3 regions of the Cedecea selenatireducens genome follow, and region 1 is predicted to be linked to each of the others. Evidence: predicted binding sites of a transcription regulator. Region 1 holds the regulator's gene; each other region holds the start of a gene.
What was found. Region 1 encodes PhoB, which activates phosphate uptake and scavenging genes when phosphate is short. Its sites were predicted from a motif close to CTGTCATAAAACTGNCNNAT; they were not measured.

Region 1 (9,967 bases):
GTGAAGGCGGCTAACTGTTTTTCCATTGCATCCGCCGTCAGCGTGATGTCACGGCTTAAACGGTAAACCATTAAATTTTTAAACCACAGCATGATTCTGTCCCAGGTTGTCAGTTAAACGCAGCGGGCATGATAACGAATTGACGGCCTCGTTTCATTGCCTTTGCTTACGCTGCATTTTATGTTGTTGATAATTATCACCAAATGAGGAAGCTCTTGTGCGCATAGGTATCGATCTCGGTGGGACTAAAACAGAAGTGATTGCGCTGGCAGACGACGGGAAACAGCTCTACCGCCACCGTTTGCCAACGCCTAAAAATGACTACCAGGCCACTATCAAAAACATTGTTGAGCTGGTGCGGCTGGCGGAAGAAGCCACGGGCGAGACCGGTACGGTAGGGCTTGGGATCCCGGGGTCGATTTCCCCTTATACCCGGGTGGTGAAAAATGCGAACTCAACCTGGCTTAACGGACAGCCGTTTGATAAGGATCTCAGCCTGGCGCTGAAGCGAGAAGTCAGGCTGGCTAACGACGCCAACTGCCTGGCCGTTTCGGAAGCTATCGACGGTGCCGCTGCTGGCGCACAGATCGTCTTTGCGGTGATCGTCGGCACCGGGTGCGGGGCGGGCGTGGCGATTAATGGCCGCAGCCTGATTGGCGGCAACGGTACGGCGGGCGAGTGGGGGCATAACCCGCTGCCGTGGATGGACGAAGACGAGCTGCGTTTCCGGGAAGAAGTGCCGTGCTACTGCGGCAAGCAGGGGTGCATTGAGACCTTTATTTCCGGCACCGGCTTCGGCACCGACTACCAGCGCCTGAGCGGAAAAACGCTGAAAGGGCATGAGATCTTTAGCCTGGCCGAGCAGCAGGATCCGCTGGCCGAGCTGGCCATCAGCCGCTACGAGACTCGTCTGGCGAAGTCGCTGGCGCATATCGTGAATATTCTGGATCCGGATGCGATCGTGCTGGGCGGTGGAATGAGTAACGTGGAGCGTTTATACCGGACGGTGCCCCAGCTGATTAAGCCGTGGGTGTTTGGCGGTGAGTGTGAAACGCCGATTCGCAAGGCGGTACACGGCGATTCCAGCGGCGTTCGCGGTGCGGCGTGGTTGTGGCCTCTGGAGAAGTAAATCGCCCCTCACCCCGGCCCTCTCCCAGAGGGAGAGGGGGGAAACAGCCGATAGAGAACATTCTTTTTTCCCTCTCCCTTTCAGGGAGAGGGTTAGGGTGAGGGTAAAAATATGAAGCGAGGCACGGTTCCGGCTTAAATCGCCTCGTTTTCTCTCCGACTGGCCAGGGTCCGGACGTCGGGAACGGCCGGAGGCTGAGAGCGTCGGAAACGCATCTCAGCCGCCCCAGGGCTGGAAGTGAACGGAACCTTAGCCGATCCTTCATAAGCGTATTTGTGACGACCAGACACTTCCCTGGGAGTGAGCCAGGGTCAAGCTCAATCCACTGCAAAAACCTTATCCAGTCGGCTCACGCCCAGGCCGTTGATCTTCTTCACCTTAATTTGCACCGGGATCCGCTCTTTCATCGCCTCAACGTGGCTGATGACGCCGATAGTTTTGCCGCTTGCGTTCAGCGTATCCAGCGCGTCGAGCGCGGTATCCAGCGTCTGCGCATCGAGGGTGCCAAAACCTTCATCCAGAAACAGGGAGTCAATGCGGGTTTTATGGCTCACCAAATCGGATAACGCGAGCGCCAGCGCCAGACTCACCAGGAAACTTTCTCCGCCGGAGAGCGTGCGTGTATCCCGCACCGCATCTGCCTGCCAGGTATCCACCACCTGCAGCTCGAGCGCTTCGTTGTCTTTGCGCTGAAGCAGGTAGCGCCCGTGCAGGCGGTTAAGCTGATTGTTTGCCAGCCAGACCAGATTATCCAGCGTCAGCCCCTGGGCGAATTTACGGAATTTATCCCCTTCTTTGGAGCCGATGAGCGAATTGAGGTAGCCCCAGTCTTCCGCCTGCGCCTCACACGCTTTGATCTCCTGCATCAGCGCCTGCTGGCGAACCCGATTTTCCTCGTCATGACGCAGCTGCTGGGTGATTTGCCCCTGGCGAGAGGCGTTTTCGCGCAGCTGGAGAGTAAGCGCTGCGATACGTTCATCCAGCATGCTGACTTCGGTCTCTTCGCTCAGGGTTTCTGGCCGCCCTGAGAGATGCTGAGCCAGCGCGCTTTCAGCCTGTTCCAGCAGCGTAGTCTGTTGCTGCTGTTGGCGTTCCAGCTGCTGCTTACGTTGCTCAAGCTCAAGTCGCCCGGCCTCTTCCAGCAGCGCGCTTCGGAAGTCGGCTTCGTCGCTGAACTGGCTGGCCGAGAGCGCATTGCTGAACTGCTCCTGTGCCGCCGTGGCTTCTCTTTCACTTTGCTTCAGCTGTTCTTGCAGGGACTGACGCTGTCCTTCGAGCAGGTTGCAGTCGTTATGCAGCGTCTGCCAGTTTTGCAGCGCAGCCTGGCGCTCGTTTGCCTCCAACGGCGGCGGCGTTGAGCCGTCGTCCATTAGATTGGAGAGCAGCATCTCAAGGCTGGAAAGCTGCTGGTGAAGCTGCGGCAGCTTGTCCTGCTGTTGCTGCCATTGCAGGGATTCTTTTTGACGAGCTTCGAGCCAGTTTTGCTCTTCTCCCGGCTCGGGGCGCACAAGACCGGCCCGCTCCAGCGCTGCCTGTAGAGACGTGCGCTGTGCCATAAAGTCGGCACTCAGCTTTTCATGCTGCTGGCTGTCGCGCTGAAACTGCACCTCCAGCGCCTGACGCTCGCCTAGCTGGCGCAGCTGCTGTTCACGCTGTTCCTGCTCGTTAAGCCAGGCGGTGAGATCGTCCTGCGGCGTTAAAGCGATACCTGCTTCTGCACACTGCTGCTGCCAGCGGGCGGACAGAGAGGCTTCCTCTTCCTGCAGCGCGGTGCTTACCTGCACCAGTTTTTCGCGCTGTTGGCGTTGGGTATCAAGCTGACCTTTCAGGGCGAAGCCAAGCTCCGCGAGTTTGGCGACCTCTTGCTTAAGGGCGGCAAGACGCTGCTGGTTCTCGCCCGGCTCCAGCGTTTTATAGGCTTCTACGGCGGGATGTTGGGTTGAGCCGCAAAGCGGGCACGGGGAATCCGGTTGTAAAAGCGCACGCTCGGCTTCAAGGCTTTGAATGCGCCTTTCCTGCTCGACGACTTTTTCCAGATCGGCCTCATGCTGGCGTTTGTCTTTGTATTGCTGACGTTTTTGGCTGAGCTCAGCATCACGCCCGGCAATCAGTTTATCCAGTTCGGCAAGCTCCCGCTGCTGCTCGGCTTTACGTTTCTCCAGCGTGGCGAACTGTGGCTGCAGGGCGGCCAACTGCTGGCGAGCAGGCCGGGTTGCCAGCATTCGCTGTAAATGAGCGCTCACTTCATCAGGAGAAAGGCTAAGCGTCGGCTCCGGCAGCGCCTGCAGCTTTTGCTGGCTGGCCTGCAGCGTCTGCTGGAGCTCAGCCAGCTGTCTCTCATCACGCTGCTGCTGCGTAAACGCCATGCGCCAGCCCGTCAGCTCGGCGGCCCACAGGCGATAGCGGTCATTGGCGGTGAGCCAATCCTGTACCCGCAGTGCTTCTGACTGAAGCTTTTGAGCCTGCCCGGCGGCTAACAGGCGGGTTTGCTGACGACGAACGGTGAGCTGCTGTAAGCGGGTATTCACTTTCTCTGCGGCTTCGCCGTTTTGCCTTAACGTCTGCTGCTTTTCCTGCAACCGCTGCCAGTGAGGCCGCAGTTTTTCGGCAGGCAGGGCGCGGGTCAGCTTCGCCAGCATCGGCTCTGCGTCTTTAAGGGCCTGACTGGCACCGTTCAGCGCCTGCAGCTTCTGCTCTTTGTCGGCGGCGAGCCGGGCGCGCTGGCTGAGCCAGTGCTGATGTTGCTGTTGTTGCTGCTGTTCGTCCGACAGCTTTTTTTCTTCAAAAGTAAGCGCCTGCAAACTCTGCGTAAGCTGCTGTTGCTGCTCCTCATTCAATAGCGCAACGCCTGAAGCCTGGGCCAGCAGGTTTTCAAGACGGCTTTTGATTTGCTTATGATTTTCAAAGACCGCCGCAGACACGGTGCCGTAGATTTCGGTGCCGGTCAGCTCCTCAAGCAGCGAGGCGCGGTCGTTGGCGTCGGCGTTTAAAAAAGCGGCGAACTGCCCCTGGGAGAGCATCATCGAGCGGGTGAAGCGGTCGTAATCCAGCCCGGTAAGCGAGGCGACAATCTCAAGCTTGTCTTTAATTTTATCCGCGAGGATTTTGCCGTCGCTGATTTGGGCCAGCTCCACGCGCGGTGCCTGAAGGTTGCCGTTTGCCGCGTTACGGGCGCGGTTCTGGCTCCAGAAAGCCCGGTAGCCAACGCCTTTGACCTCGAACTCCACTTCGGCCAGGCACTCAGCGGTGTCCCTGGTCATCAGGTCGTTTTGCGACTGAGAAACGGTGCTGAGGCGCGGCGTTTTGTGGTACAGCGCCAGGCAAATTGCGTCGAGCAGGGTGGTTTTGCCCGCGCCCGTCGGGCCGGTGATAGCGAACAGCCCGTTGCTGGCGAAGGGCTCCTGGGTGAAATCAATTTTCCATTCGCCTTTCAGGGAGTTTATGTTTTTTAACCGCAGGCTTAAGATTTTCATGCCTGTTCCTCCTGCTGGTGCAAGTCTGAAAGGGTTTGTGCAAACAGCGTTCTTAACCGTGCGGCACGCTCGTCGCTGGTCTCTTCCTGGCTCAGCCGTCGCTCAAAAACTTCTTCAACGCTTAACTCGCTCAGCGTCTCTTTATGCTGGCTGGCAATGACCCGCTCGCGCTGTTCGCGGCTGCGGCGCAGCAGGACGACTTCGACCGGCAGTTCGTCGGTAAGCGCCTGGACCTGGCGCTGCATATCGTGCAGATATTCATCGGTGGCGATTTCGATATCCAGCCAGACTTTCGGCTCAGCCGGCGCATTTCGCCACTGTTCAAGCTGCTGCTCAATTTCACCCAGCGAACCTTTGACGATGGCCAGCGGCTGGCTAATGGGTACCTCCAGAGGTTCGACGCTTGCCAGCGCCGCGCCGCTAAACTCTACGAGAAACACACTTTTTGCTTTGCCGGTTTCGTCGAAACTCAGCGGAATAGGCGAACCGCTGTAGCGAATATGCTCGCTGCCGCCGATTTTCTGCGCGCGATGAATATGCCCGAGCGCGATGTAGTCGGCTGGCGGGAAGTGCTGCGCCGGGAACGCGTCCAACGTGCCGATATAAATGTCGCGAACCGCGTCAGATTTTGTTACGCCAACGGTAGTCAGGTGCCCGGTGGCGATAATCGGCAGCGGCCTGTCGCCGCGCAGGGCAACGGCGGCCTCATAGCAGTGCTGATAATGTTCGCTGATGGCTTCCATTAAAGAACGCTGTTTCTCATGACCAGACAGCCCGGCCTGGCTGCTTTGAATGTCGCGGGGGCGCAGGAAAGGAATGGGGCAAAGGATAGCGCCTGGCGTGCCGTCTTTTTGATTAAGGACCAGTGCCTGCTCGTCTTTGTTGTGGCGTGCGCTGGCAATCACTTGGGTATTCAGGCAGGCCAGCAGCTCGCGGGATTCGTTGAGCGTGGCAACGGAATCGTGGTTACCCGCCAGCACCACGAGCTGGCAGCCGGTGGCCTGCAGCTGCACCACAAAGCGGTTATACATTTCGCGGGCGTAGCTCGGCGGTGAGCCGGTATCAAAGATATCCCCCGCGACAATAATCGCCTCCGCCTGATGTTCGAGCGCGGCGTTTATCAACCAGTCGAGAAAGGCCTGGTGTTCAGAAGCCCGGCTTTTGGTATAGAAGTTTTGGCCGAGGTGCCAGTCTGAAGTGTGGAGAATGCGCATAACCTGTCCCATGGCAAAGAGGCGAATGACCGATTATAAGCTATTGAGTCAGAAGCGTAACCGTCAGCAAAAATCTGGGGCTGTCATAATTCAAAAAGGTGAAATATCTGGCCGTAATCTTTTTCATAAATCTGTCACAAATCTGACGCATACTGGCGCACAATTAATAAGAGATGGTCTCTTTTCAACAGGGTAAATCATGGCGAGACGCATTTTAGTCGTAGAAGATGAAGCTCCGATTCGTGAAATGGTGAGCTTTGTGCTCGAGCAAAATGGCTTCCAGTCGGTAGAGGCGGAAGATTATGACAGCGCGGTTAACCTGCTGATTGAACCTTTCCCCGATCTGATCCTGCTGGACTGGATGCTGCCAGGTGGTTCAGGGATCCAGTTCATCAAGCACCTGAAGCGTGAGGCATTAACTCGCGAGATCCCGGTGATGATGCTGACCGCCCGCGGCGAAGAAGAAGATCGCGTCCGCGGCCTTGAGGTCGGTGCCGACGACTACATCACCAAGCCGTTCTCCCCGAAAGAGCTGGTGGCACGTATCAAAGCCGTGATGCGCCGTATTTCACCGATGGCGGTGGAAGAGGTGATTGAGATGCAGGGCCTGAGCCTTGACCCTTCATCGCACCGCGTGATGACCGGTGAAGATCCGCTCGACATGGGGCCAACCGAATTTAAGCTGTTACACTTCTTTATGACCCACCCGGAGCGCGTTTACAGCCGTGAACAGCTGCTTAATAACGTGTGGGGGACTAACGTTTACGTTGAAGACCGTACCGTAGACGTGCATATTCGCCGCCTGCGTAAAGCTCTGGAAACAAGTGGTCATGACAAAATGGTGCAAACAGTTCGCGGCACGGGTTATCGTTTTTCAACCCGTTTCTAATATGCTGACAGGAGCGTGACGCGTGCTGGAACGGCTGTCATGGAAAAGGCTGGTACTGGAGCTGATGCTCTGTTGTTTACCGGCGGCGATTCTCGGATTGATTTTTGGCCATCTGCCGTGGTTCTTACTGGCGGCAGTGACCGCCCTGTTAAGCTGGCATTTCTGGAATTTACTTCGTCTCTCCTGGTGGCTGTGGGTTGACCGCAGCATGACCCCGCCGCCCGGGCGGGGAAGCTGGGAGCCTTTGCTTTACGGGCTGCACCAGATGCAGCTGCGTAATAAAAAGCGCCGTAAAGAGCTGGGCAACCTTATTAAGCGGTTCCGCAGCGGTGCGGAATCACTGCCTGATGCGGTGGTACTGACCACCGAAGAAGGCACTATTTTTTGGTGTAACGGCCTGGCGCAGCAACTGCTTGGCCTGCGCTGGCCCGACGACAGCGGCCAAAATATTCTCAACCTTCTGCGTTACCCTGAATTCACTCAATACGTAGCGAAGCAGCAGTTCGGCCGCCCGCTGACGCTGGTGCTGAACAACGGCCGTCATCTTGAGTTCCGCGTGATGCCTTATGCCGACGGGCAGTGGCTGATGGTGGCGCGTGACGTCACGCAGATGCACCAGCTTGAAGGCGCTCGCCGTAACTTCTTTGCCAACGTCAGCCACGAGCTGCGCACCCCGCTGACCGTGTTACAGGGTTATCTGGAGATGATGCAGGATCAGGCGCTGGAAGGGCCGCTCAAGGACAAAGCGTTGCATACCATGCGTGAGCAAACGTCGCGTATGGAAGGGCTGGTCAAACAGCTGCTCACCTTATCGAGGATTGAGGCTGCACCGGCGATTTCGATGAACGAAAAAATCGACGTGCCGCTGATGCTGCGCGTGGTGGAGCGCGAGGCGCAAACGCTAAGCCAGCAGAAGCAAACGCTCACTTTTAACGTCGAGCCTGGGCTTCAGGTTTACGGCAACGAGGAGCAGCTTCGCAGCGCTATCTCGAACCTGGTGTATAACGCCGTAAATCACACGCCGGCCGGGACCCATATTACGGTCACCTGGCGCAAGCTGCCTCACGGCGTGGCGTTTAGCGTCAGGGATACCGGGCCTGGAATTTCCGCCGAGCATCTTCCTCGCCTGACCGAGCGCTTTTACCGGGTCGATAAGGCGCGCTCTCGCCAGACGGGCGGCAGCGGGCTTGGGCTGGCTATCGTTAAGCATGCCCTTAGCCACCATGATGCGCGGCTGGAGATCGAAAGCCAGCCGGGGCAGGGATCGACGTTTTCGTTTATTCTGCCAGAACGCCTGATTGCTCATGATTCTGCGGCGGTTGCACATTAACTCGCCATAACCGTCAAGTCCGCTTTCCACAGGCCAGTTTTCTGGCCTTTTTTGTGCGTATTTTCACCACTCGTTAAGTGATGAATATCGAATTGATGCTTTTTTGTCCGAATGATAAGCCATAACAAAAGCGTATAATCAACTTTATTCACTGGTTATGCGTATTTATAAAGGATATATTTCTGGTTTCCCGATCCCTTCTTGTCTTCAAACGCTATAAGCGTTTTAATTGCCCCCCTGTTATTACCAGACCGACTGAAATTGAGTGGTAATTCGACTAACTATTCTTCGCCACCGATCTGGAGAAGCATATTCCGCTGTCGTTACCGGTAATAGCCGCGTTTTTACCGAACGTTATCTGGACTGAACCTCGGTTTAAAAATTTGAGCATTTTCAACACCACACATCCACAGGCTGCTTTATTTTATGACCTATCATTTGAAATCTCGTGACATCATCGCTCTGGGCTTTATGACCTTTGCGCTGTTTGTGGGCGCGGGCAACATCATTTTTCCTCCTATGGTCGGCTTACAGGCTGGCGAGCACGTCTGGACGGCGGCGCTTGGCTTCCTGGTGACCGCAGTAGGTTTACCTGTTCTGACTATCGTGGCGATCGCACGCGTGGGCGGGGGTATTGATAGCCTCAGCTCGCCGATTGGCCGCCGTGCCGGCATTTTGCTGGCAACCGTCTGCTACCTGGCCGTAGGGCCGCTGTTTGCCACGCCGCGTACCACCACCGTTTCTTTTGAAGTGGGGATTGCTCCGCTGACAGGCATGGGCGATATGCCGCTGTTTATCTACAGCCTGGTGTACTTTGCGCTGGTGATCGGCATTTCTCTGTATCCCGGCAAGCTGCTGGATACCGTGGGCCACGTGTTGGCGCCGGTGAAAATCATCGCGCTGCTGATCCTGGCGGCCGGTGCAGTGTTGTGGCCAGCCGGCGGCCTGAGTACGGCGACTGAAGCCTACCAGAACGCGGCGTTTTCTAACGGCTTTGTGAACGGCTACCTGACGATGGATACCCTGGCTTCGCTGGTGTTCGGGATTGTTATCGTTAATGCTGCCCGCTCCCGTGGCGTGACCGAATCTCGCCTGCTGACCCGCTACACCATCTGGGCTGGACTGATTGCCGGTATCGGCCTGACGGTTATCTACCTGGCGCTGTTCCACCTGGGGTCCGATAGCGCGAACCTGGTCGATCAGAAAGCCAACGGTGCGGCTATTCTGCACGCCTATGTCGCTCATACCTTTGGTGGGGCAGGAAGCTTCTTCCTCGCGGCGCTGATTTTCCTGGCCTGCCTGGTCACTGCCGTTGGCCTGACCTGTGCCTGCGCGGAGTTCTTTAGCCAGTATCTGCCGCTCTCTTATCGCTCGCTGGTGTTTATCCTCGGTCTGTTCTCGATGATTGTATCCAACCTGGGCCTGAGCCATCTGATTCAGATCTCTATCCCGGTGCTGACGGCAATCTATCCGCCATGTATCGCACTGGTGGTGCTGAGCTTTACTCGTCCGTGGTGGAACAATTCCACCCGCGTTATTGCGCCGGCGATGCTGATAAGCCTGCTGTTTGGTATGATTGACGGCGTTAAAGCTTCGGCCATCAGCGACGTGCTGCCTGGCTGGGCGGCGAAACTGCCGCTGGCGGATCAGGGACTTGCCTGGCTGCTGCCGACCGTCGCGATGGTGGTTATCACCGCTATCTGGGACAAAGCAGCAGGGCGCCAGGTGACCTCCGCCGCCCACTAAGTTTTTGATTGCTATGTAACCACGGAGTCGTCCTCCGTGGTTTTTTTATTGTAAAGCGTGGTACTGGATTAATGGAAAACACCAACAAGCTCAAGCGCGGTTTGAGCACCCGGCACATTCGATTTATGGCGCTGGGGTCGGCGATTGGAACAGGGCTGTTTTACGGTTCGGCGGACGCCATCAAAA
Region 2 (9,967 bases), on a different contig from region 1:
GGACGGCAGGTCTTGCAGCCCCATCGCCTGACGGATCAGTTGGGGCTTCACGCCCGGCAGCGTGTCGGCCAGCTTCAGGCCGATATCCCGCAGCAGCTTTTTCGCCGGGTTGCTGCCGGCAAACAGGTCGCGGAACCCCTGCATGCTGGCAAGCATGACCGCCGCACTGTGCTTGCGGCTGCGTTCATAGCGGCGCAGATAAAGATGCTGCCCGAAGTCTTTGCCCTCAAGATTCAGGCGACGGATTTCGGCAATCAATTCTGCGGCATCCATAAAGCCCAGGTTGACGCCCTGCCCGGCCAGCGGATGAATGGTATGGGCGGCATCGCCCACCAGCGCCAGGCGATGACCGGCAAAGCTGCGGGCATAACGCCCCGTCAGCGGGAAGACGCGGCGCTCGCTTTCCACGGTACACAGGCCGAGGCGCATATTAAAGGCTACGGAAAGCGCCTGATTAAAGGCTTCATCGTCCACCTGCTGCATACGCGCCGCTTCCTCCGGCGGCAGCGACCAGACAATCGAGCACAGATGCGGGTCAGAGAGCGGCAGAAACGCCAGAATACCTTCTCCGTGGAACGCCTGCCTGGCGACAGCCTGATGCGGTTCGGCGGTACGAATCGTTGCCACCAGCGCGTGGTGATTGTAGTCCCAGAACGTCAGCGGAATATCTGCTTTATCGCGCAGCCAGGAGTTTGCGCCATCGGCGCCGACGACCAGCCTTGCGGTCAGCATCGCGCCGTCTTTGAGGGTCAGAAACGCTTCGTTTTCGCCCCAGGCAACCTGGTTAATTTCCGCCGGTGCCATCAGGGTGATGTCGCTGCATTGCTCCGACCGCTGCCAAAGCGCCTGGTGGATCACCGAGTTTTCAATGATGTGCCCAAGATGGCTGAAACCAAAGCTCTTGTCGTCAAAGGCGATTTGCCCGAAGCTGTCTCGCTCCCAGACTTCCATCCCGTGATAGCAGCTGGCCCGCTCGCTAATTTTTGGCCACACGCCAAGGTGCGTCAGCAGTTTTTCACTGGCCGCATTGATCGCCGAAACACGCAGTTCAGGCGCGGCATCAGGCGCAAGCGGTTGAGGAAGGTGGCTTTCAATGACCGCAACGCGCAGGCCGCTGCCCTGGAGCCCACAGGCTACCGCCAGCCCCACCATTCCGCCGCCGACAATCGCCACATCTACGCTTTGCAAATTGACTCTCCTTTAACGCGCCACCCAACCCAGGGTGCGCTGAGCCAGCACGTCTCGTGCCGGGGTAAAATGTTCCATCGCCATCAGGCCAAGATTACGGCCCGCTACCAGCGGTGCCCAGCGGTTAGCAAACAGCTGAACCAGCCCGTCGGTAACGCCAATGGTCGCGGCTTTATCTGCGGCACGACGCTGCTGCCAGGCCGCAAGCACCGGGAAGCTGCCAACATCGGTGCCTGTGGCGTGCGCCTGTGCTAATCCTTCGGCCAAAGACATGACGTCACGCAGGCCGAGGTTAAAGCCCTGACCGGCTATTGGATGCAGCGTTTGCGCGGCATTACCGACCAGCGCCAGGCGATGAGAAACTGTCTGCGAGGCCGTCGTCAGCGCCAGCGGATAGTGATGGCGCACGCCCGCATGGGTAATTTTCCCGAGCCGCCAGCCAAAGGCACGCTGCAGCTGCTGGCAAAACTCGGCTTCGCTCCAGCTTTCAACTTCTGCACGAGCCTCCAGCGCGTGGCACCACACCAGCGAACAGCGCCCGTCAGACATCGGCAGCATGGCAATCGGCCCGTGCTCGGTAAAGCGCTCAAACGCCCGCCCATTATGGGGCTCGGAGGTGGTGACGTTGGCGATGACTGCAACCTGATGATAGCTTTGCGGCTGCCAGGTCACGCCGCACTGCGCGGCAAGCTTAGAGCGAGTGCCATCCGCCGCGACCAGCACGTTACCCTGCAGCTCGACGCCATTATCCAGCACAACGTTTACGCGATGTTCATTCCGGGAGAAAGACGCCACACGCTGTGGACAATGCAGCGTTACGCCCGGCGCCTTACGCAGCAGGCCAAACAGGCGCAGCCCGATGTCATGCAGCTCCACCACATGCCCGAGCGCATCAATCTGATAATCTTCCGCTTCAAGCGTGACAAACCCGGCGTGGCCCCGATCGCTAACGTGCACGGTTTTAATCGCCGTTGCACAGTCGGCAATAGCAGGCCAGATACCAATGCGGTCAAGCTGTTGGCAGGTGCCTTTTGCTAACGCAATTGCGCGAGCATCAAACCCCGGATGCGCGGTGGAATCCGGCGCTACGGCTTCAATCAGGCTAACCGGTAGCTTGCCGCGAGTGAGCGTTGAGATAGCCAGCGCAAGCGTCGCCCCGGCCATCCCGCCGCCAACAATTATTACGCTCATTGCTGACGCGCCGCAGCCATCAGCGCTTCGATATCGTCTGCCGATTTCACCACGCTGGCGGTCAGATTTTCATTGCCGTCTTTGGTGATAACGATGTCGTCCTCAATGCGGATGCCAATGCCACGGTACTGCGCTGGCACGTCCGCATCCGGCGCGATATAAAGCCCCGGCTCAACGGTAATAACCATGCCCGGCTCGAGCACGCGCGACTTGTCCTGGCCGTAAGAGCCAACGTCATGAACGTCGAGCCCCAGCCAGTGGCTCAGGCCATGCATAAAGAAGGCGCGGTGAGCATTGCTGGCAATAAGCTGATCGACATCGCCTTTGAGAATGCCCAGTTTCACCAGCCCTTTAACCATGATGCGTACGACTTCCGCCGTCACTTCCTGCATGGAGGTGCCTGGACGGTAGAGTTTTAGCGAAGTTTCGAGGGATTCCAGGACGATGTCGTAAATCTCACGCTGTGCCGGGCTGAACTTCCCGTTGACCGGGAAGGTACGCGTGATGTCTCCGGCATAGCTTTGGTATTCACATCCGGCGTCAATCAGCACCAGATCGCCGTCGCGCAGCTCACTTTCGTTTTCGGTGTAATGCAGAATACAGCCGTTTTCACCGCCGCCGACGATGGTGGTGTACGAAGGATAACGCGCGCCGTGGCGAGTAAATTCGTGATGAATTTCCCCTTCGAGCTGATATTCAAACATTCCCGGGCGGCAGGCCTGCATGGCACGAGTATGCGCCAGCGCGGTGATTTCCCCGGCGCGGCGCATAACTGCAATTTCCTCTTCTGATTTGAAGAGGCGCAGTTCGTGCACCGTCGGGCGCCAGTCCGTCAGCGTTGCTGGCGCGGCCAGGTTTTGACGCGAACCGCGACGTAGCTTATCCAGCGCGGCAAACACGATGCTGTCTGCGTATTCGTACTCGCCCTGAGCGTGGTAAACCACGTCCAGACCGTTTAACAGGAGGTGTAGCTGTTCGTCGATTTCCGTAAAGGCCAGCGCGCGATCCACGCCCAGCTTCTGCGGTGCAGCTTCCTGGCCAAGTCGACGACCAGACCAGATCTCAGCGCTTTTATCCCGCACGCGGTTAAACAGCACGCTGTGGTTATGTGATGTGTCACTTTTAATGAGCACCAGCACCGCTTCCGGCTCGTTAAAACCGGTGAAGTACCAAAAATCGCTGCTCTGCCGATAGGCATACTCGCTATCCGCATTACGGATAACTTCGGGCGCGGTAAAGATAAGCGCAGCGCTGCCGGGGGCCATTTTAGCCAGTAACGCCTGACGGCGACGGAGAAATTCCTGCTGATTCATCACACCTCCTGACATTTTTATCGTTAGTGGAGCGTTGGCTTGCGTACCTCTGGTGCGGTCGGTGCCGCATGAGTAAAGGTGTCGTGGCACAGCAGTGCAGCAACACGTACATACTCAATAATCTCTTCGAGGGACATTTCCAGCTCTTCCTGATCTTCGTCCTCGTCATAGCCCAACTGGGCAATATTACGCAGATCGTCAATCGCTTCGCCGGTTTCGCCGGTGACTTTATCCAGCTTGCTCTGCATCACGCCGAGGCCCAACAGGAAGTGGTTTACCCAGCCGGAAAGCGCATCGGCACGATCGAAGACGGAGACATCATCCCCATCCGGCAGGTAAAGCTGGAACAGGAAGCCTTCGTCTTCCAGCGCGTCGCCAATGGCACCGTGCATATTACGCAACGGGTCCGCCAGATTCTGGCTAAAGGCGAGGCCTTCGTTAGTCAGGTCATGCAGCAGCGTTTGCCAGCTAGTATCGTTGTTACCGCCGCACAGCATGCCGCTGATTAAGCCGTGCATTTCTGCAGGCGTCAGGCCCACACCCTGTTGGTTCAAAAGTTGACCGACTAAGTCGTAGTCAGGCATTGCGTTCTGTATTGACATGCGCATTCGTCATCGTTGGCAGGAATAGTGTGTGTTATGCTACCACCAGGACCCCCGCAGATACCAGAAAAGGGCTTGTATCTTGATATCGGGATAGCTATAGTGGCGCCCCTTCCGCTACCGGGGCCGGTAGCGTTAAGGCAGGCGAGTAAACAGCAGGAAGGTAGCATGTCTGCACAACCAGTCGATATTCAAATTTTCGGTCGTTCATTGCGCGTGAATTGTCCGCCTGAACAACAGGATGCGCTGAATCAGGCTGCGGAAGAGCTGAATCAGCGGTTGCAAGATTTAAAAGTTCGCACTAGAGTCACAAATACCGAGCAGCTGGTCTTTATCGCAGCACTGAACATTTGCTACGAGCTGACTCAGGAAAAGTCGAAAACCCGTGACTACGCCGCCAACATGGAAGAGCGTATTCGGATGCTACAGCAGACCATCGAACAAGCATTGCTTGAGCAGGGTCGCATCGCAGACCGACAGGGTCCAAAGTTTGAATAACACTTCGCAGTTGACTATGGTAGAGTAACTTCGAAGACAAAATTTCTCTGAGATGTTTGCAAGCGGGCCAGTCCCCTGAGCCGATATTTCATACCACAAGAGTGTGGCGCTCCGCGGTTGGTGAGCATGCTCGGTCCGTCCGAGAAGCCTGAAGACCATGACGACACACTCACCTTGAACCAAGGGTTCAAGGGTTACAGCCTGCGGCGGCATCTCGGAGATTCCCTCTTTACTACCCAGCCATCATGACGCATATCCCGTTAACCTCAACGCTTCGTCAGAACATTCGCCAGACAATCCGGCAGCGACGTCGGTCACTCACTCCCGCTGAACAACAAAATTTTGCCCTACAGGCCGCTGAACGCATGCTGGCGTTTGAGCCAGTTCTTGACGCGAAAACCGTGGCGCTGTTTCTTTCCTTCGACGGCGAGCTTGATACCACGCCGCTGATTGAAGCACTGTGGCAGGCGGGAAAAGAGGTTTACCTTCCGGTTCTTCACCCTTTTAGCGCCGGTAACCTGCTTTTTTTGCGCTATACGCCGCAAAGCAATCTGGTCACTAATCGCCTGAAAATTCTAGAACCTAAGCTGGACGTTCGCGACGTGTTGCCGCTGAACAGGCTGGACGTGCTGGTTACGCCTCTGGTTGCCTTTGATGAAACCGGACAGCGTTTGGGGATGGGCGGCGGGTTTTACGACAGAACGCTACAGAATTGGCAGCAGCACGGCCTTTACCCGGTTGGCCTGGCTCACGATTGCCAGCAGGTGGATGCATTGCCAGTCGAGCAGTGGGATATCCCTTTACCAGCCGTAATCACACCGTCGCGCCTCTGGCAGTGGTAATGCCCCTTCCCCATCAGAGGAAGAGGCAGCCTCGTCTATCAGTACAGCAGGCGGGCGCGGATTGTGCCCGGAATTGCTTTCATTGATTTCAGCGCTTTCTCCGCAACATCTTCCGGCGCATCAATATCAATCACGACGTAGCCCATGTGCGGCGTAGTCTGCAGGAACTGAGCGGCAATGTTGATGCCCTGCTCGGCAAAGATCTGGTTAAGCGCGGTCAGGATCCCCGGACGGTTCTCATGAATATGCAGCAGACGGCTGGTTGTACCGCCGTGCAGCGGCAGAGAAACTTCAGGGAAGTTAACCGCAGACAGCGTAGAGCCGTTATCAGAGTATTTCGCCAGCTTGCCCGCCACTTCCAGGCCAATGTTTTCCTGCGCTTCCTGAGTCGAGCCGCCGATGTGTGGCGTCAGGATAACGTTGTCGAACTCGCACAGCGGTGAGTTAAACGGATCGCTGTTAGTCGCAGGTTCGGTCGGGAAGACGTCGATGGCCGCACCGGACAGGTGTTTGCTGGACAGCGCGCCGCACAGAGCAGGAATATCCACCACCGTGCCGCGAGAAGCGTTGATCAGCAGTGAACCCGGCTTCATCAGCGCCAGTTCGTTAGTGCCAATCATGTTTTTGGTCGAGGCGTTTTCAGGCACGTGGAGACTCACCACATCGCTCATATTCAGCAGGTCGGAAAGATGCTGAACCTGAGTGGCGTTACCCAGCGGCAGCTTGTTCTCGATGTCGTAGAAGTAAACGTGCATTCCCAAAGATTCAGCGAGGATCCCCAGCTGCGTGCCGATGTGGCCGTAACCGATAATGCCCAGCTTTTTACCACGAGCCTCGTAAGAACCCACGGCCAGCTTGTTCCACACGCCACGGTGCGCTTTGGCGTTAGCCTCTGGAATACCGCGCAGCAGCAACAGCAGTTCGCCAATGACCAGCTCAGCAACGGAACGGGTGTTAGAGAACGGGGCGTTGAACACCGGAACCCCACGCTTCGCGGCGGCGTCCAGGTCAACCTGGTTTGTCCCAATGCAGAAACAGCCCACCGCCACCAGCTTCTCGGCTGCGGCAAAGATCTCTTCGGTCAAATGGGTGCGGGAACGCAGGCCAATGAAGTGAGCATCACGGATCGACTCTTTGAGCGCTTCGGAATCCAGCGCGCCTTTATGAAACTCAATGTTGGTGTATCCCGCCGCGCGAAGATTATCCACCGCTTTTTGGTGCACGCCTTCGACAAGCAGGAATTTAATTCTGTCTTTATCCAGTGATACTTTTGCCATTTCCCCGACCCTATTTCTGTGCTGTTGTGTTCGTTTCTGGGCGGTGATGCGCCACCGCCTATAAGTTACCCTTCTGTCAAAATATCAAAATCTACGTTTGGGGCAATATGAACGATTGCGTCGCCGTCTCGTCAGGAGGGAATAAGGCGGCAGGTGTCAGAATAAAATGCTGGGAGGGAGGAAGAACCAGGAATGAATCACAGGACTGTTACCAAAATGTGATATATGTCACCAAATATGCCGTTAAAATAATTTGTCATTTTTTATACGGATTTTTGGGGCGCGGGATGCGCCCCGGTCAGATCATTTCACGATGGTTTTCACGCCGTCTGCGGTGCCGATCAGCGCCACATCCGCGCCGCGGTTCGCAAACAGCCCCACGGTCACCACGCCAGGCATACCGTTGATGGTATTTTCCAGCTTCATCGGCTCCATGATGCTTAGACCATGCACATCCAGAATGATGTTACCGTTGTCCGTTACCACGCCCTGGCGATATTCCGGGCGGCCGCCCAGCTTCACCAGCTCACGCGCTACGGCGCTGCGCGCCATCGGGATAACCTCAACCGGCAGCGGGAAGTTACCAAGAATATCGACCTGCTTGGACGAGTCCGCGATGCAGACAAACTTCTCTGCTACCGAAGCGATGATTTTCTCGCGGGTCAGGGCCGCACCGCCGCCTTTGATCATCTGCATCTGGTTGTTAATCTCATCGGCACCGTCAACATAAACGCCTAAGGAGTCCACCTCATTGAGATCGAAAACGGTAATCCCAAGGCTTTTCAGTTTCGCGGTGGAAGCGTCGGAGCTGGAAACAGCGCCTTCAATCTGGTGCTTGATGGTGCCCAAAGCATCAATAAAGTGTGCGGCAGTTGAGCCCGTGCCCACGCCCACAATGGTGCCCGGCTGCACGTACTGGAGTGCTGCCCATCCGACTGCTTTTTTCAGTTCATCCTGCGTCATAATTTTATGCCTGTGATGTGGAAACTGACGCGCATTATAGAGCATGCATCGGAAAAATGTCCCCGGCTTTGCCGCAATGCCAACGTCATCACGTTCGAACGAAATCACCGCTCGCCGATTTGGTCTGAATCAACGGCAAATTTATGTCATAGTGATTGCCCGACGAAATCAGGAGCAAATGAACAACAATGAAACGCCCGGACTACAGAACGCTGCAGGCGCTGGATGCGGTAATTCGTGAACGAGGATTTGAGCGTGCGGCGCAGAAGCTGTGCATTACTCAGTCGGCCGTCTCACAACGTATTAAGCAACTGGAAACGATGTTCGGCCAGCCATTGTTGGTGCGCACCGTGCCGCCTCGTCCTACCGAGCAGGGCCAAAAACTGCTGGCGCTTTTACGCCAGGTAGAGCTGCTGGAAGAAGAGTGGCTGGGCGACGAGCAAACCGGCTCCACGCCGCTGCTGCTTTCCCTGGCGGTCAACGCCGACAGTCTGGCAACCTGGCTGCTGCCGGCTCTGGCGCCGGTATTAGCCGACTCGCCTATTCGCCTGAATCTTCAGGTTGAAGATGAAACCCGGACTCAGGAACGCCTGCGCCGTGGTGAAGTGGTCGGGGCGGTTTCCATTCAGCCTCAGCCGCTGCCGAGCTGCCTGGTGGATCGCCTGGGCGCGCTGGACTACCTGTTTGTTGGGTCGAAAGATTTTGCCGAACGCTATTTCCCTAACGGCGTCACGCGTTCAGCCCTGCTTAAAGCCCCCGCCGTTGCGTTCGATCATCTCGACGACATGCATCAGGCGTTTTTACAGCAGAACTTTGACCTGTCGCCGGGCAGCGTGCCGTGCCATATCGTTAACTCTTCGGAAGCCTTTGTGCAGCTGGCTCGCCAGGGCACAACCTGCTGTATGATCCCGCATCTGCAAATTGAGCGCGAGTTGAATAGCGGCGAATTAATCGACCTGACGCCGGGCCTGCTGCAGCGACGCATGCTTTACTGGCACCGCTTTGCGCCTGAAAGCCGCATGATGCGTAACGTGACGGATGCTTTGCTGGAGTACGGGCATAAGGTATTGAGGCAGGATACGGAATAACGCTTTGATTAACCCTCGCCTGGAACGGCGAGGGTTAAGGTGAAGATCAAATCTTACTGAGCAGGAGCAGCCGGAGTCTGTGCGCCCTGCAGTTCAAACACCACATCAACCTGGTCGTCAAACTGAATAGTCTGCTGATCGTAGGTATCCTGAGCGGAAGCCGGCGCTGCTGCGTTCGCTTTCATCATGCGAACCATCGGCGCTGGCTGGTAGTTAGAAACGTGGTAACGCACGCTGTATACCGGCCCCAGCTTGCTGTTAAAGCCTTCTGCCAACAGCTTCGCCTGACGGGTCGCATCGGTAATCGCTTCTTTACGTGCTTTATCCTTGTATTCTTCCGGATGTGCAACGCCCAGGGACACGGAACGGATTTCGTTCAGGCCGGACTTCAGCGCACCATCAAGCAGTTCGTTCATTTTATCCAGCTGACGCAGGGTGACTTCCACCTGGCGTACCGCACGGTAGCCCTTCAACTGGGTTTTACCGTCTTTCAGGTAATCATATTCTGGCTGTGTGCGCAGGTTGGCGGCATTGATGTCCTTCTTCTCTACGCCATTTTTCTGCAGGAAGGTCAGATATTGCGCCACGCGATCGTCAGCCTGTTTTTTGGCGGAAGCTGCGTCCTTAGCGGTCACATTGACTTCGATGGCGAGCGTGGCGATATCAGGTACTGCATCGACGCTGGCTGTCCCGGAGGTGACCACGTGCGGCCCGTTTGGCAACTCGCCTGCCTGTACAGAAACAGAACCTAATCCCATTAACGCGGCTAATGCTAAAATTTTAAACTTCACTGTAACTCCTCCGTGCTACGTTCCACTGTGATTACGCCGTTCGACAAACTCCCGGCGTCTGCCAGCAAGCTTAGCCTGTAATAGTAACTTGTCTATCAGATTATGGCGAATTAGCCCACGAGCGCCGCGATATGCTGCACGCCATCTCTGGCCAGCTGAGCCGCGATAACCCACATCACTACGCCAACGACGCCATTAATAATACGCTGGGCTT
Region 3 (9,967 bases), on a different contig from region 1:
CAAGCATTCACTCCGTACGGTTGGGTTCTGAGGCCGGGTTATCACTTGAGGTTAAAATGGATAGTTTTCAGAAAGATATCGATGAAAGGGCCAACCTGGCGTTATCCAACAAGTTCGAGCTGCTGCTGTTCCGCTTAGGCACAGGCCAGCACGACAGCAAGTCCGAGCTGTACGGCATCAACGTCTTTAAGCTGCGTGAAATTGTGCCCATGCCGAAGATTAACCGTGCCGCAGGCATGGAGTCGCCGCTGCTGGGGATGGCCAATATTCGCGACCAGATTATCCCGGTCATCGACCTTCCCGCCGTGACCGGCTGCACGCCTAAGACTGGCTTAAATTTATTACTGATCACCGAATACGCCCGCAGCACCCAGGCTTTTGCCGTGGAGTCCGTGGAGAATATTATTCGCCTCGACTGGAGCCAGGTGCACGCCGCCGAAGCCGGGGTCAGCAGCCGCAATATCACCAGCATCGCCAATATTGACGATCCGCTGACCGGTAAAGACCTGGCGCTGGTGCTGGACGTGGAGCAGATCCTCTATGACATCATCCCGTCCGGGAGAGATGTGAACATTGCCGCGATTGAAGAGAAAACCTATACCCTGAAGCCGGGCGCGGTGGCTATCGTTGCCGAAGATTCCAAAGTCGCGCGTTCGATGCTGGAGCAGGGCCTGAAGGGGATGGGCATTCCGGCCATCATGCACGCCACCGGCCTGGAGGCCTGGGAAAAAATCAAAGCTATTGCCGCCGATGCCAAAGCTTCCGGCACGCCGATAACCGATAAAATCGGCCTGGTGCTGACCGATATCGAGATGCCGGAAATGGACGGTTTTACCCTGACCCGCAACATCAAAACCGAGCCAACGCTTAAGCATATCCCGGTGGTGATTCACTCCTCGCTTTCCGGCAGCGCCAACGAAGATCACGTGCGTAAAGTCGGTGCCAACGGCTACGTTGCGAAGTTCGACGTGGTCGAGCTTTCTGCCGTGATCCACAAAGCGCTGGAAGACGCCGCCCGTCAATAATAAAGATTCCGGCTCTGCCTAAAGGTGGAGCCGTTATGCCTCTTTTTATTCCCCCGTCATGCTCGGGTAACACGTTTCACTTACCCTCAGCACAAAGCTTTTTACCCGCTGCGTTATAGCCGTAAGCCGTGGTTTCATGAAGAAAAGTTATAACCACACGCTAAGTACGGCATTGATAAACATTTTCAATATCATTTAATTAACTATAATGAACCGACTGATTACGCGGCGTTAACAGCACTACAGCCGCTCTACGTTAATGGAGACGATGAATATGAGCTATACACTGCCATCCCTGCCTTACGCTTACGACGCGCTGGAACCGCATTTCGATAAAGAAACCATGGAAATCCACCACAGCAAACACCACCAGGCCTACGTTAACAACGCGAACGCCGCGCTGGAATCCCTGCCTGAGTTTGCCAGCCTGTCTGCTGAAGAGCTGATTACCAAACTGGATCAGCTGCCTGCTGATAAGAAAACCGCGCTGCGTAACAACGCCGGCGGCCACGCTAACCACAGCTTCTTCTGGAAAGGCCTGAAAAAAGGCACCGAGCTGAAAGGTGACCTGAAAGCCGCTATCGAGCGTGATTTCGGCAGCGTTGACGCGTTCAAAGCTGAGTTCGAAAAAGCTGCAGCTACCCGTTTCGGCTCCGGCTGGGCGTGGCTGGTGCTGAAAGGCGACAAACTGGCCGTAGTGTCTACTGCAAACCAGGACAGCCCGCTGATGGGCGAAGCTATCTCCGGCGCTTCCGGCTTCCCGATTGTGGGCCTGGACGTTTGGGAACACGCTTACTACCTGAAATTCCAGAACCGTCGCCCGGACTACGCAAAAGAGTTCTGGAACGTGGTTAACTGGGACGAAGCAGCAGCCCGTTTCGCCGCTAAAAAATAAGGTTGCAATACGACCTTAGAGAAGCGAGCCTGATGGCTCGCTTTTTTTATGTCCGTAGCACAACGCAGGGAGTCGCTTATGCACCGCTATCCGCTTCAGGTTTACGCTGGCCAGATTCGTGATTACGAAGGGAGCCGGCCCAGCGCCATCGCCAAGGTTCAGGTGGACGGCGAGCTTCGCTTAACCGAGACTGGGCTTGAGGGCGATCAACAGGCGGAGAAGGTGATTCACGGCGGGCCAGACAGGGCGCTGTGCCACTATCCGCGCGAGCATTATCAGCATTGGGCGCAAATCTTCCCGGATAAGGCGGATCTGTTTAATGCCCCGGCCTTCGGCGAAAACCTGTCTACGCAAGGGATGACGGAAAAGAACGTCTATATGGGCGATATTTACCGCTGGGGTGAGGCGCTGATTCAGGTGACCCAGCCTCGCTCGCCGTGCTTTAAGCTTAACTACCATTTTGGCGTAGAGGATATGGCGGCACGGATGCAGGAAGCAGGCTACTGCGGCTGGCTTTATCGCGTGATTCTGGCGGGGAGCGTTTCTGCCGATGCGCCGCTGGAGCTGGTTTCACGCGTTAGCGACGTGACGGTGGCAGAAGCTATCGCCATTGCCTGGCATATGCCGTTTGATGATTCGCAATATCATCGGCTTTTGTCGGCGGCTGGGTTGTCGGTGAGCTGGAGCAGAACGATGCAGAAAAGGCGTATTTCAAGAAAGATAGAGGATAATTCGCGGCGTTTGCTCGGGAAGTAACTGCCCCTCACCCCAGCCCTCTCCCCAAAGGGGCGAGGGAGAAAAAAGATGTGCCGGCCCTCTCCCCAAAGGGGAGAGGGGGGAAAGAAGTGCACTTACTCTTTCGGGTCTTTACCCGCCAGCAGCTTGTCCAGCTCATCGCCGCCCACGTGACGGAAGTCCTGTCCCTTCACGAAGTAGAAGATGTATTCGCAGATGTTCTGGCAACGGTCACCGATACGCTCGATGGAACGGGCGCAGAACAGCGCGGTCAGCACGCTTGGAATGGTGCGGGAGTCTTCCATCATGTAGGTCATCAGCTGACGCACGATACCTTCATATTCCTGGTCAACTTTCTTGTCTTCGCGGTAGATACGTACCGCTTCATCCAGATCCATACGCGCGAAAGCGTCCAGCACGTCGTGCAGCATTTGCACGGTGTGGCGCCCCAGCGACTCGAGGCTGACCAGCAGTGGCTGGTGCTGCTGGGAGAATTTCTCCAGCGCGGTGCGGCAGATTTTATCCGCTACGTCACCAATACGTTCCAGCTCGGCGATGGTTTTGATGATGGCCATCACCAGGCGCAGGTCGCTGGCGGTTGGCTGGCGTTTGGCGATGATGCGCACGCAGGCTTCATCGATCGCCACTTCCATCATGTTGACCTTTTGGTCACCGGCGATAACGCGCTTCGCCAGCTCGCTGTCCTGGTTGTGCATCGCGGTGATCGCGTCGGAGAGCTGCTGTTCCACCAGCCCGCCCATCGTCATCACCTGAGTACGGATGTACTCCAGCTCGGCGTTGAACTGACCAGAAATATGTTTGTTTAAGTTGAGGTTATCCATCGCGCTCTCCAATCAACCGTAGCGGCCAGTAATGTAATCTTCGGTTTGTTTCTTCGCTGGCGTAGTAAACAGCGTATCGGTCTCGCTGAATTCGATCAGCTCGCCGAGGTACATAAACGCCGTGTGGTCAGAACAACGCGCCGCCTGCTGCATGTTGTGGGTCACGATCACTACGGTATAGTCTTCTTTCAGCTCGGTGATCAGCTCTTCAATACGCCCGGTTGAAATCGGGTCAAGCGCCGAACACGGCTCGTCCAGCAGCAACACTTCCGGGCGAATCGCGATCCCGCGAGCAATGCACAGACGCTGCTGCTGACCACCGGAGAGGCTGTAGCCGCTCTGGTGCAGTTTATCTTTAGTTTCGTTCCACAGCGCGGCTTTCGTCAACGCCCACTGTACGCGCTCATCCATGTCGCTCCGGGACAGCTTTTCAAACAGACGCACGCCAAAAGCGATGTTGTCATAGATGGACATCGGGAACGGCGTCGGCTTCTGGAAGACCATGCCGACTTTGGCACGCAGCAGGGCGATGTCCTGGCTCTGGGTGAGGATATTTTCCCCATCCAGCAGGATTTCGCCTTCTGCACGCTGCTCCGGGTAGAGCGAGTACATTTTGTTAAAGGTACGCAGCAGGGTGGATTTACCACAGCCTGACGGCCCAATGAAGGCGGTAACCTGGTTCTTCGCGATATCCAGATTGATGTTCTTCAGGGCGTGGAACTTACCGTAGTAGAAGTTCAGGTCACGAACCTGGATTTTGCCTGGGGCTAAATCAACCTTACTCATCTGTGTCTTAATCTCCGTCCGGCGCCGCGAGGGCCGCGCCGTAAAATTTAACCGTGTTTACTCTTCGAGAAAATCACGCGCGCCAGAATGTTCAGCAGCAGTACGCAGAGGGTAATGATCAGCACCCCCGCCCAGGCCAGCTGTTGCCACTCGGCAAACGGGCTCATAGCGAATTTGAAAATGGTCACCGGCAGGTTGGCGATAGGCTGCATCATGTCCGTGCTCCAGAACTGGTTGGAGAGGGAGGTGAAGAGCAGCGGTGCGGTTTCGCCCGCGATACGGGCAATCGCCAGCAGCACGCCGGTGATAATCCCGGAGACGGACGCTTTCAGCGTAATCGCGGAGATCATCTTCCATTTTGGTGTTCCCAGCGCGTAGGCCGCTTCGCGCAGGCTGTCAGGCACCAGTTTCAGCATGTTTTCGGTGGTACGAATGACGATTGGCACCTGCAGCAGCGCCAGCGCAATCACGCCTGCCCAGCCGGAGAAGTGTTCCATTTTCGCCACCACGATGGTGTAAACGAACAGGCCGACCACAATCGACGGCGCGGACAGAAGAATGTCGTTAATAAAACGAATCACTTCGGCCAGCGCAGATTTACGCCCGTACTCCGCCAGATAAATCCCGGCCATGATGCCCAGAGGCGTGCCGATAACCGTCGCCCACAGGATCAGCAGGCCGCTGCCCGCCAGGGCGTTCGCCAGGCCACCGCCCGCGGTATTTGGCGGAGGCGTCATTTCGGTAAACAGCGCCAGCGACATGCCGTCGATACCACGGGTCACCGTCGAGAACAGGATCCATACCAGCCAGAACAGACCGAACGCCATCGTCGCCATAGAGAGCGTCAGGGCAATGCGGTTTTTCATGCGGCGACGAGCCTGCATTTTACGGCGCGATTCAGCCAGCGCCGCGCTGCTTTGCATTTCCATCGTGGTCATGAGCGAGCCCCTTCGTTTTTCGCCAGGCGCATAATCATGAACTTAGAAATAGCCAGTACGATAAAGGTAATCACAAACAGGATTAAGCCAAGCTCCATCAGCGCGGCGGTATGCAGGCCAGACTCCGCTTCGGCAAATTCGTTAGCCAGCGCGGAGGTAATGCTGTTGCCCGGCATATACAGCGAGGCGCTGTCGAGCTGGTAGGTGTTACCGATAATAAAGGTCACCGCCATGGTTTCACCCAGCGCACGGCCAAGGCCGAGCATCACGCCGCCGATCACGCCATTTTTGGTGAACGGAAGAACGATGCGCCAGATAACTTCCCAGGTGGTGCAACCGATGCCGTAGGCCGACTCTTTCATCATCACCGGCGTTTGCTCGAAAACATCGCGCATTACGGAGGCGATGTACGGGATGATCATAATCGCAAGGATCACACCGGCGGCAAGAATACCGATACCAAACGCAGGGCCAGAGAACAGCGCGCCAACGATAGGCACGGCAGACAGCACGTCGCCTACCGGCTGCTGGAAGTAAGTCGCGAACAGCGGAGCAAAGATAAACAGGCCCCACATGCCGTACACGATACTTGGAATGGCCGCCAGCAGCTCAATGGCGATACCCAGCGGGCGCTTCAGCCAGCCAGGCGCAAGTTCTGTCAGGAACAGGGCGATACCAAAGCTCACCGGCACCGCAATCAGCAGCGCGATAAACGAGGTCACGAGGGTTCCGTAAATCGGCACCAGCGCGCCGAAGACTTCATTAGGGGCATCCCACTCTTTGGACCAGAGGAAGGAGAAGCCAAACTTCTCAATGCTCGGCAGCGAGGAGATAAACAGCGAGATGATAATCCCACCCAGCAGAAATAGCACAATCAGCGCAGCCAGTCTTACTAGCGCACTGAAAATTACATCGCCTTGTTTGCCGGGGGCTTTAAACGTCGGCTTAGTCACAGCCATAGCGTACTCTTCGTGGTTGCTGAATAAACCGGGGTAACATACCTGTTACCCCAGATTTTTGCACTTAGTACAGCGCCTTACCGGAGCTGTCTTTTACATTGGTCTTCCATGCAGCGCGAACTTGCTCAACCACAGAGGCCGGCAGCGTTGCGTAATCCAGGGCGTTAGCTTCTTTCGCGCCAGATTTGTATGCCCAGTCAAAGAACTTCAGCACTTCTGCGCCCTGCTCAGGGTTTTTCTGCTCTTTGTGGACCAGGATGAAGGTGGTGGAGGTAATTGGCCACGCTTCGTCACCTTTCTGGTTGGTCAGATCCTGTGCGAAGGATTTGCTCCAGTCAGCGCCTTTAGCCGCGTTAGCAAAGTTTGCTTCGGTCGGGCTAACCGGCTTACCGTCAGCGGACAGCAGCTTGGTGTAAGTCAGGTTGTTTTGCTTAGCGTAAGCGTATTCAACGTAGCCGATAGAGCCAGGCAGACGCTGTACGAAGGCCGCGATGCCGTCGTTACCTTTACCGCCCAGGCCGGTTGGCCAGTTAACGGTAGAGCCTGCGCCGATTTTGGTTTTCCACTCTTCGTTCACTTTAGCCAGGTAGCTGGTGAACACGAAGGAAGTACCGGAGCCGTCAGCACGACGAACAACCGCGATGTTCTGATCCGGCAGCTTGTGGCCTGGGTTCAGCTTAGCAATCGCCGGGTCGTTCCATTTTTTGATGGTGCCCAGGTAGATGTCACCCAGGGTTTTGCCGTCCAGCACCAGTTCGCCAGACTTGAAGCCCGGCAGGTTAACCGCCAGCACCACGCCGCCGATCACGGTAGGGAACTGGAACAGGCCTTCTTGCTGTAATTTGTCATCCGCCAGAGGGGCGTCAGAAGCGCCGAAGTCAACGGTGTTAGCAATGATTTGCTTCACGCCGCCGGAGGAACCGATACCCTGGTAGTTCACCTTGTTACCAGTTTCTTTCTGGTAGGTATCTGCCCACTTGGCATACACCGGCGCAGGGAAAGTTGCACCAGCGCCAGTCAGGCTTGCAGCTGCAAACGCAGTAGAAGCGCTCAGAGATAAGGTCGCGGCGACAACAGTTGCGACAGTGGTACGCATAACGTTCATAATGTCTCCTGCCAGATGTTCGTAAATTGTTGTTTAATTAAATACAGGGTAGAAAATAGGACAGTTTGGTGACAGTTAAATGTACGAATTATGACGGTTTTATGACAATGCAGACCTGCAATAATACCTAAGCCAAACCCACTTATTATTCGAATAAAAATCAAATAGTTAAACTCAACAAGCGGGCAATAAAAAAGCTGCCCGTAGGCAGCTTATTCTTCAACATTTATGACAACAGCTTATTCCACTGTTACCGATTTCGCCAGGTTACGCGGCTGGTCCACGTCGGTGCCTTTGATCAGCGCCACGTGGTAGGACAGCAGCTGCAGCGGCACGGTGTAGAAGATTGGGGCAATCACCTCTTCCACATGCGGCATCTCGATGATGTGCATGTTGTCGCTGCTGGTAAAACCTGCGTCACGGTCGGCAAAGACATACAGCTGGCCGCCGCGGGCGCGAACTTCTTCGATGTTGGATTTCAGTTTTTCCAACAGCTCGTTGTTCGGCGCCACAACGATAACCGGCATATCAGCGTCGATCAGCGCCAGCGGGCCGTGCTTCAGCTCGCCGGCCGCATAGGCTTCGGCGTGAATGTAGGAGATCTCTTTGAGCTTCAGCGCGCCTTCCATGGCGATCGGGTACTGATCGCCACGGCCAAGGAACAGCGCATGATGTTTGTCGGAGAAATCTTCTGCTAATGCTTCAATGCGTTTGTCCTGGGACAGCATCTGCTCGATACGGCTTGGCAGCGCCTGCAGGCCATGCACGATATCTTGCTCAATCTTAGCGTCAGCACCCTTCAGACGGCTCAGCTTCGCCACCAGCATCAGCAGCACGGTGAGCTGGGTGGTGAACGCTTTGGTTGAAGCCACGCCGATTTCCGTGCCGGCATTGGTCATCAGCGCCAGGTCGGATTCGCGCACCAGAGAAGAGCCAGCCACGTTACAAATCGCCAGTGAACCAAGATAGCCCAGCTCTTTGGAGAGGCGCAGCGCCGCCAGGGTGTCCGCCGTTTCGCCAGACTGGGAAAGGGTGATCATCAGGCTGTTGCGGCGCACGGCAGATTTGCGGTAGCGGAATTCAGAGGCGATTTCGACATCACAAGGCACGCCGGCCAGCGATTCAAACCAGTAGCGGGAAACCATACCTGAGTTATAGGAGGTGCCGCAGGCTACGATTTGAATATGCTCGACCTGAGAGAGCATTTCATTGGCTTTTGGCCCCAGCTCCGTCAAATCCACTTCGCCGTGGCTGATACGCCCGGCAAGGGTGTTTTTGATGGCGTTCGGCTGCTCGTAGATCTCTTTCTGCATGTAGTGACGATAAATGCCTTTGTCGCCAGCGTCATACTGCAGATTAGATTCGATGTCCGGGCGCTTAACCTGCTCGCCTTTGGTATCAAAAACAGTGACCGCGCGGCGGGTCACTTCGGCGATATCGCCCTCTTCCAGGAAGATAAAGCGACGGGTCACCGGCAGCAGCGCCAGTTGGTCAGAAGCGATAAAGTTTTCGCCCATGCCCAGGCCAATCACCATCGGGCTACCGGAACGAGCGGCCAGCAGAACCTCCGGGTTACGGGTGTCCATGATAACGGTGCCGTAAGCGCCGCGAAGCTGTGGGATAGCACGAAGTACCGCCTCGCGCAGCGTGCCGCCCTGTTCCAGCTCCCAGTGCACCAGGTGAGCAATAACTTCGGTATCGGTCTGTGAAACAAACGTGTAGCCGCGAGATTGCAGCACTTCGCGCAGCGGTTCATGGTTTTCGATGATACCGTTGTGTACCACTACGATGTGGTCGGAAACATGTGGGTGAGCGTTAATTTCTGAAGGTTCGCCGTGCGTTGCCCAGCGAGTGTGAGCGATACCGGTCCCGCCATGCAGAGCGGTTTCTTCCGCGGCTTCCGCCAGCTTCTGCACCTTACCCAGACGGCGAAGACGGGTCATCTGACCTTTGTCGTCCACGACCGCCAGGCCCGCCGAGTCATACCCGCGGTATTCCAGACGACGTAGTCCTTCAAGAAGGATTTCAGCGATATCGCGTTGCGCTACTGCGCCAACAATTCCACACATAATTTTTAAGTCCTGATAATGGCGTTAGCCATGTGTTGTCGCTGACCTGTTTTTTCCGGTTTTCCGGAGCCCCGAGCCTTGTAGAGAGTGGGGTTATTTTTATGGTTACTGCCTTGGGGGGGAGGATTATGTTATCCCCTCACCCCGACCCTCTCCCCAAAGGGGCGAGGGAGAAAAACACCGCACCGAACGATCCCCTCTCTCCTGTGGGGAGAGGGTTAGGGTGAGGGGTATAAATCCGTTACTTTTTCTTCACCGGACGCTGCCAGCCCTGGATGTGCTTCTGTTTTACGCGACTGATCACCAGTTCATTTTCAGCCACGTCACGCGTGACGGTCGTCCCGGCACCAATCGTAACGCCACTTGCCACGGTAACCGGAGCCACCAGCTGGGTATCAGAGCCCACAAACACATCGTCACCGATAATGGTTTTATGTTTGTTTGCGCCGTCGTAGTTACAGGTGATTGTACCTGCGCCAATATTCACGTTGTCGCCAATTTCGGCATCACCGAGGTAGCTCAGATGGCCCGCTTTAGAGCCTTTACCCAGCCGCGCTTTCTTCATCTCGACGAAGTTGCCAACGTGAGCACCTTCCGCCAGTTCGGCACCAGG

Region 2: a site for PhoB is predicted at 7,117-7,136, ahead of serA (phosphoglycerate dehydrogenase). Genes of this name have one in related genera too.
Region 3: a site for PhoB is predicted at 7,341-7,360, ahead of pstS (phosphate ABC transporter substrate-binding protein PstS). Genes of this name have one in related genera too.

Annotation. Positions count from the first base shown of each region.
Region 1 covers NZ_JBHIKW010000012.1:22,259-32,225, reverse strand. Annotated here, with positions in the region: gene rdgC (recombination-associated protein RdgC) at 1-92, opposite strand, end outside; gene mak (fructokinase) at 218-1,129, shown strand; gene sbcC (exonuclease subunit SbcC) at 1,447-4,602, opposite strand; gene sbcD (exonuclease subunit SbcD) at 4,599-5,816, opposite strand; gene phoB (phosphate response regulator transcription factor PhoB) at 6,016-6,705, shown strand; gene phoR (phosphate regulon sensor histidine kinase PhoR) at 6,728-8,035, shown strand; gene brnQ (branched-chain amino acid transporter carrier protein BrnQ) at 8,462-9,781, shown strand; gene proY (proline-specific permease ProY) at 9,853-9,967, shown strand, end outside.
Region 2 covers NZ_JBHIKW010000005.1:311,915-321,881, reverse strand. Annotated here, with positions in the region: gene ubiI (FAD-dependent 2-octaprenylphenol hydroxylase) at 1-1,188, opposite strand, end outside; gene ubiH (2-octaprenyl-6-methoxyphenyl hydroxylase) at 1,201-2,379, opposite strand; gene pepP (Xaa-Pro aminopeptidase) at 2,376-3,692, opposite strand; gene ACE38U_RS11190 (YecA/YgfB family protein) at 3,716-4,294, opposite strand; gene zapA (cell division protein ZapA) at 4,463-4,792, shown strand; RNA gene ssrS (6S RNA) at 4,834-5,017, shown strand; gene ACE38U_RS11175 (5-formyltetrahydrofolate cyclo-ligase) at 5,038-5,634, shown strand; gene serA (phosphoglycerate dehydrogenase) at 5,673-6,911, opposite strand; gene rpiA (ribose-5-phosphate isomerase RpiA) at 7,215-7,874, opposite strand; gene argP (DNA-binding transcriptional regulator ArgP) at 8,063-8,962, shown strand; gene ACE38U_RS11155 (oxidative stress defense protein) at 9,016-9,753, opposite strand; gene argO (arginine exporter ArgO) at 9,864-9,967, opposite strand, start outside.
Region 3 covers NZ_JBHIKW010000013.1:88,979-98,945, forward strand. Annotated here, with positions in the region: gene ACE38U_RS18710 (chemotaxis protein) at 57-1,025, shown strand; gene sodA (superoxide dismutase [Mn]) at 1,300-1,920, shown strand; gene yiiM (6-hydroxyaminopurine reductase) at 1,999-2,676, shown strand; gene phoU (phosphate signaling complex protein PhoU) at 2,772-3,497, opposite strand; gene pstB (phosphate ABC transporter ATP-binding protein PstB) at 3,510-4,283, opposite strand; gene pstA (phosphate ABC transporter permease PstA) at 4,331-5,221, opposite strand; gene pstC (phosphate ABC transporter permease PstC) at 5,218-6,180, opposite strand; gene pstS (phosphate ABC transporter substrate-binding protein PstS) at 6,245-7,285, opposite strand; gene glmS (glutamine--fructose-6-phosphate transaminase (isomerizing)) at 7,525-9,354, opposite strand; gene glmU (bifunctional UDP-N-acetylglucosamine diphosphorylase/glucosamine-1-phosphate N-acetyltransferase GlmU) at 9,596-9,967, opposite strand, start outside.